DNA from 2 places in the Bradyrhizobium sp. MI1.10 genome. Region 1 is predicted to be linked to the other one. Evidence: riboswitches for the same ligand, from Rfam matches in the RefSeq annotation. Region 1 holds a riboswitch; the other holds the start of a gene.

Region 1 (3,411 bases):
CTCCAGACCGAACTTGTCGGTCGAATTACGGTCGAGCCCGATATGCTCGACGCGCAGGCCGCCAACCAGCGCGAAGCTGCGCGTGAGCTTCAGCCGGTCCTCGAATGACAGCGCCTCATTATCGATGCGCGCAGTCTGCTGCTGAATAGTGAGCAGGCCGTAGTAGCCGCGAGGCGGATCGACCAGCGGAACGGAATCGCCAGGGAAATTTGCGGCGCCCGGCCTCACGAAATCAAGGTAGCTTGAGGACAGCGTCGTGACCAAACGGTTGTCAAAGCCGGCGATATTCGCATCCCAGATCAAGTCGGTGACGTTGCCGACCAAGCGTTGGCTGTGCGCGACGTAGAAACGCTCGCGATCCACCATGTTGGTGCCGGAATTGAACGCCTCGACCTCATTGTTGAACCACGTGCGCTCCGCGCCGTAGCCATAGGCCTGACTCTTCAGCGTCAGGTCTGGCGCGAGCTTCAGCTCGAAACCGCCGCGCAACCAAACCTCCTGCGCGACGTTCCTGTTGTCGAGGACGTTGTAGTTGGTGTTGAAGGTGCGGTCATCGATCGTGACCGCACCGAGATTGGTTTTGTTGTAGTTCGAGACGTAATTGCCGGACACGATCCCCGTCGTCGCATGCGAGCCGCTGAAGGCAATCGGCACCAGCGGCGCGCCCCAATAGGCTTTCGAGCGATCCTCGCGGTACTCGATCGCGCCCCAGACCTTGAGGCTATCGGAGATGCGATAGTTGAGCTGGCCCGACACATCGAGCGTCTTCGTGTTGGTGTCGTCGGCAAAGCCGTTGAGCGAGGAACGGCTGACGTCGAAACGGTAGTCCAGCCCCTGCACATTGGTGCTGCCGCCCGAGCCGTAATGCGCGCGGAACGAGTTCAGCGAATCCCAGGAGAAATCCGCCTCGTTCCGGATCGGACCGGTGTGCGGCTGCTTGGTGACGAAGTTGATCGCGCCGCCGGCGGCGCCCTCGCCCGACATCAGTGACGCCGGACCCTTCAGGAATTCGACAGCTTCCAGATTGGCCGTGTCGGTGATCCGCGAGGTCATGTTCTGCGGACCGATCTTGATGCCGTTGTAGAGCGTGTTGATTTGGCTGTTGGTGAAACCGCGCATCGAGAAAGCCGAAGGCTCGGCCGGATTGTCGCCGGCTGTGACGCCAACCGCTCCCTGCGCGACGTCGGACACGGTGCGGTAGCCCTGCTCGCGCATGGTTGCGGCCGAGATCACCTCCACGGTCGCGGGCGTTTCGCGCACGGTCAGGCCGAGGCGAGAGGCGCTTTCGGCGACTGCATTGGTGTTGAGCGGCGTCTGTGCTGCCGCGGTCGGCACGACGGGCTTGGGCGCTACAGATGCAGCCGCCGGCCGGCGCGCAGCTGCGCGGCGTGGGCCCTGCGCTTCTCGGCCGGCCGGCCTGGCCTGCTTGCGGGATTGGGCCGGCGTCACCTCGACCGGCGGCAGAGGTTCGCGGGCCTGCTGCGCCAGTGCGCCGGGAGGATCAAGCGCGGCAAGGGATGTGAGCGCGGCGGATGCGAGCAGGAACGCACGCGGTCGTACAATGCGAACAGGAGACACGGTCTTGGACCTCGGTATGACGTCGGTGGCACGTCACAGCGAACCAAGGTCCCATCTTCCGGCTTATAAGCCTTCCGATGAAGCCGAATGTCTGTACTCCCCGACCGACATCTTCGCGTGTGACCACGGCTGACGGCAGGTCTCCTGGCTCGCGGGTCAGTACCTTGCGTCGCCTTCCCGGGACCGAGATACCCAGTGGCACGTGACGCAAGATTCGCCGCTTACAGTTGCGGGGGCAGCCACGGCATTGGGGACAACGTCCCCGCACCGCATTCCCTTTTCATCCCCTCTCGGGGAAACCGTCGCGAGCATCTAGGATTACGATCGAGACAGAGTCAATGTGCCAGTTGCGGCGTTATTGCCACAACGACCAACTTCCTTGGAGATAAGCATGGAGGGCGAGACCTTCCTCTGGGTGATACGGCACGCGCCCGTCGATGGGGTCGCCGGGACGATCCATGCAGCCGACGCCCCGGCCGATCTCGGTGATCGCGCGCAGCTGGAGGCGCTGCGGCAGCGCTTGCCGCGGGACGCCGCGAGCTATGCGAGCCCGTCGCGTCGCACGGTCGAAACGGCCCGCGCGCTGGGGCTTGAGCCGCTGCAGCTGGACGAATTCAGCGAGCAGAATTTTGGCGACTGGACCGGTCGTCGGCATGACGAGCTCGCCGCGACTGGTGGCGAGGCCTATGCACGGTTCTGGAGCGATCCGGCGCGCGGACGGCCGCCGGGCGGCGAAAGCTTTGAGGATCAGGTCGCGCGCGTCCGGCTGGGTCTGTCAAAGATCAGCACCGGGGCCGCAACGCTCGTCGTGCATTCCGGCACGATCCGCGCGGCGCTGTGCATCGCGCTGGATCTGACGCCACAAGCGGCCCTGCGCTTTGTGATCGATCCGCTGTCGCTGACCCGGATCGACCGGCTCGCGACCGGCTGGCGCGTCGTCTCGGTCAATCAGCGGACGATTTGATCAGGCCGGACGATCAGGCACATTGGCCTGCGCAAAGGTCGCCATCCCGTTGTGGAGCGCACAGGCCGACCGCACCAGCGGCAGCGCGATGGCCGCCCCCGATCCTTCGCCGAGCCTGAGATCGAGGCTGATCAGCGGCTGCACATTCAGCGCGCGAAGCACCAGCCGATGTCCCTGCTCGGCGGACTGATGCGATGCCAGCAGGAACGGCAGGCACGAGGGATTGAGCCGCGCCGCCGCAAGTGCCGCGACCGATACGATGAAGCCGTCGATCAACACGGGGATGCGGCCCTGTGCAGCCGCGATAATGGCACCGCAGATGGCCGCAATCTCGAGGCCGCCGACGGCGCACAGGATCTTTTCGGGCGACGCGCCCGTAATGCCATGACGTGCGATCGCGGCGTCGATCACCCGCGCCTTGTGCACACGGCCGGCCGCGTCGATGCCGGTGCCGCTGCCCGCGATCTCTTCCGCGCTCACGCCGAGCAAGGCGGCCGCGATCGCCGCCGATGTCGTGGTGTTGCCGATGCCCATCTCGCCGAAGATCAGAAGATCGGGCTGCCCGGCCTGCGCGCGCGTCACCGCACGTCGGCCGGATTCGAAGGCGAATGCCAGCTCTGTGGAGGTGAGCGCAGCTTCGACGCTGAAATCGCGCGTGCCGCTGCGCGGCTTGTCGGTCACGATTCCAGCCATCTCCTCCTGCGCCAGCGTGCCGGCGTCGACGACCTCCAGGCTGGAGCCCAGCTCACGCGCCAGCACCGAGATCGCGGCACCGCCGGAGGCGAAATTCGCCAGCATCGCGATGGTCACTTCTTGCGGATAGGCCGAGACGCCCTGCGCGACGATGCCGTGATCGCCGGCGAAGATGA
Region 2 (3,411 bases), on a different contig from region 1:
AAAGGGATCGCCCATGGCATCGCTCGCCTAAGGAGTCGGAAGGCATGGCTTACAAGATCGTCGCTTCGCAATGCACCGTTTGTGGCGCATGTGAGTTCGAGTGTCCCAACGCGGCGATCAGTCTGAAGCGCGACATTTACGTTATCGATGCCAAAAAATGTACGGAGTGCGAGGGCCATTGCGACACGCCGCAATGCGCGGTGGTCTGTCCGGTCCCTGACACCTGTGTCCCGTCCAAGACAGGATAGGCAGCCCGCGACCAAAAGGCCTCATCGCTCGATTTCGCGAACGAAGTTGTAGATGTGGGACCTTGAGGAGACCACGACCGCATGGGGCGCATCGAGGTCGATTAACATCGTTATGAGCTTAAGACGCTGAGCGACTCCGAGGAACCCCTCAAAGGGCTCTGTCGGAGGACACCGTCGAAATTGTCACGAACAAGGACAAGGCCCTCGATGCTCAGTGGCCGCGTTAAGGCCTATCGTCGCTGGCCGCGAGTCGAGGCGAGGCAGACCGGCGTCGAGCGGCCACGGACGCATCGAAGCCGGCGCAAAAGTCGCTCAGCACGTGAACACCTAGTGCACCGAGAAGATCATCTTGGCCAACCTCACGGAGGCGGACGACCTCGTGCCTGGTCGCGGGCCCGCCGAACACCAAGGAGCCGACCTGATCATCCGTGCGGTCCTGGAGCAATCCGGCTTTCGAAATTTCTAGGGAGCCTCGTGGGCTGTGACCAAACGGATGCCGGCCGAGGATGATCGCACCTTCCTGACGCGCAGGTTCGAAAAGCTGCTGACGGAAAAGGTCGCCTCCTCGCGATCACACAGATACCGAAAGCGGCCCGGGTTCGTTCCGGTGGTGGAGCTCAACCGTTACGCGAGCAAGGAGCGAATGCATTTCACAAGCGGAGCCTCCACAGATCCGGGCGTGTTCACCAGGCCGCAAGCAAGACCGTCGTACCCGCCTAGTGCGCTCGTAATCGCTTGGGCAATATCGCAGCGAGAATCGGTAGGTTGACGCATCGATCCTCGTGCGCATAATTCAAGCCGTCGCGGTCTCCGGATTTCGTTTGATCCGGAGCTAAGAGGGAAGCCGGTGCAATGCCGGCGCTGCCCCCGCAACTGTAAGCGGCGAGCCGCTGTCCAACGAAGTCACTGAAGCCATGCGGCTTCGGGAAGGCCGGACAGCAGCGACGACCCGTGAGCCAGGAGACCTGCCTCGACAACATATCGTCCACGGGCGGGGCGTCCCGGTGTGCGCCAAGCAGTTGTCGCTCACGCGATGTTCGCTGTCTGCGTCCGCCATGGCCTTTGCCCCAACATGGGGTCTAAGCTATGTCAATCCTTTCGCTTCCCGTTGCCACACTGGGGACGTCACGCATCGGCCCACGACGCGAACTCAAATTCGCGCTCGAGAGCTACTGGGCGGGAAAATCCAGCGAAGCCGAGCTCCTCGAGGCGGGGAGTGGACTTCGTGCCGCTAATTGGGCACGGCAGAAATCCCGCGGTGCGACCGTCATTCCTTCGAATGACTTCTCGCTCTACGACCATGTGCTCGATACCAGCCTAATGGTCGGCGCCATTCCCGACGTTTACGGCTGGAACGAAGGTCCTGTGTCGCTCAAAACCTACTTCACCATGGCGCGTGGCGCTCAAGACGGTGGTCACGCTCAGTATGGGCCCGGCGTAGCCGCACAGGAGATGACGAAGTGGTTCGATACGAACTACCACTACATGGTGCCGGAATTTCACCAGGATCAGATCTTTACGTATGCCTCTCGGAAGCCGATCGAGGAATATGAGGAGGCAAGAAGCCTCGGCTATCAGACGCGGCCCGTCCTAGTGGGCCCAGTCACTTTCCTGAAGCTCGGCAAAAGCGTGAATCCCGCATTCAATCCGCTGTCGCTGCTTGATCGCCTCCTCCCCGTCTATGTCGATGTTCTCCGCGAACTAGCCTCGCGCGGCGCTGAATGGGTTCAGCTCGACGAGCCATGCCTAGTGATGGACGTCGACGAAGCATCTCGGGCGGCTGTCCGCCGGGCCTATGCTCATTTCGCTAAGGCCGTGCCGGCCCTTAAAATCATGCTGGCCACATACTTCGGGGCTGTCGGCGACAATCTTGAAACAGTCTTGGCCTTGCCCGTTGCCGGGCTTCATGTCGACCTGGTTCGTGCACCTGACCAGTTGGACGCGATTGTCGCCAGAGCCCGTAGAGATCTCGTGGTCTCGCTCGGTGTCGTTGATGGTCGCAACGTGTGGCGCTCTAATCTGCCGGCGCTACTCGACCAACTTGCTCCTATAGTCAAAAAACTGGGCAGGGACCGTGTTCAGATTGCCCCCTCCTGCTCGCTGCTTCATGTTCCGACCGACATTGAGCTAGAGATCGATCTCGATCCCAATCTGAAGACGTGGTTGGCGTTCTCAGTGCAGAAGATCAAGGAACTTTCGATATTGGGCAAAGCGCTGGCTGGCTATGCTGCCGACGTGGCCGATGAACTCACGCTCTCAGAGGATGCATCCGTCACCCGCGAAACATCGCCGAAGATCCACAGTGCGAACGTCGCCGGACGAATGGCCGAGATCGACGATAGCATGCGTCGCCGTCGCAGTGCGTTCACCCAGCGCGCCAACGTCCAGCGCGTCGCCTTCGCATTGCCGATGTTTCCAACCACAACCATCGGATCCTTCCCGCAGACGGCGGACGTCCGCAATGCGCGTGCAGCTCATGCGCGGGGAGCGATGAATGACACGCAGTACGAGCAGCTTCTGAAAGCGGAGACAGCCCATACCGTGCATTGGCAGGAAGATATCGGCCTGGACGTGCTCGTACACGGTGAGTTCGAGCGCAATGACATGGTTCAATACTTTGGCGAGCAGCTGTTGGGTTTCGCATTCACCAAGCACGGCTGGGTTCAGTCTTATGGCTCGCGGTGCGTTCGTCCTCCTATCCTGTTTGGAGATGTCTCCCGCCCGAAGCCCATGACCGTTAAATGGTGGCGACATGCGCAGTCTCTGACCAAAAAACCCGTCAAGGCTATGCTGACCGGACCGGTGACGATCCTGAACTGGTCGTTTGTCCGTGACGACATCCCGCGGAGCGAGACATGCCGACAGATCGCTCTCGCGATCCGAGACGAGGTCATCGACCTTGAGGCAGCTGGAGCGACCATGATCCAGATCGACGAGGCTGCGTTGCGGGAGGGACTGCCGCTGCGAAAATCGCAGTGGAAGGACTATCTCGATTGGGCAGTGGACAGTTTCCGTGTTTGCTCCTCCGCTGTCGCTGACGGAACTCAGATCCATACGCACATGTGCTATTCCGAGTTCAACGAAATCATCGACGCGATCGCAGCAATGGATGCCGACGTCATTTCAATCGAGGCGTCGCGCTCCAAAATGGAATTGCTCGACG

The links. A riboswitch is a leader RNA that binds a small molecule or an ion and turns the genes downstream of it on or off. The one in region 1 is predicted to bind cobalamin.
Region 2: linked by a shared signal. The riboswitch ahead of metE (5-methyltetrahydropteroyltriglutamate--homocysteine S-methyltransferase) and the one ahead of AC0L3K_RS07485 (TonB-dependent receptor) in region 1 are both predicted to bind cobalamin.

Annotation. Positions count from the first base shown of each region.
Region 1 covers NZ_JBVVPN010000005.1:89,907-93,317, forward strand. The annotation lists gene AC0L3K_RS07485 (TonB-dependent receptor) at 1-1,578, opposite strand, end outside; cobalamin riboswitch at 1,696-1,897, opposite strand; gene AC0L3K_RS07490 (histidine phosphatase family protein) at 1,970-2,542, shown strand; gene cobT (nicotinate-nucleotide--dimethylbenzimidazole phosphoribosyltransferase) at 2,543-3,411, opposite strand, start outside.
Region 2 covers NZ_JBVVPN010000019.1:43,251-46,661, forward strand. The annotation lists gene AC0L3K_RS20680 (4Fe-4S binding protein) at 45-248, shown strand; cobalamin riboswitch at 1,036-1,235, shown strand; gene metE (5-methyltetrahydropteroyltriglutamate--homocysteine S-methyltransferase) at 1,335-3,411, shown strand, end outside.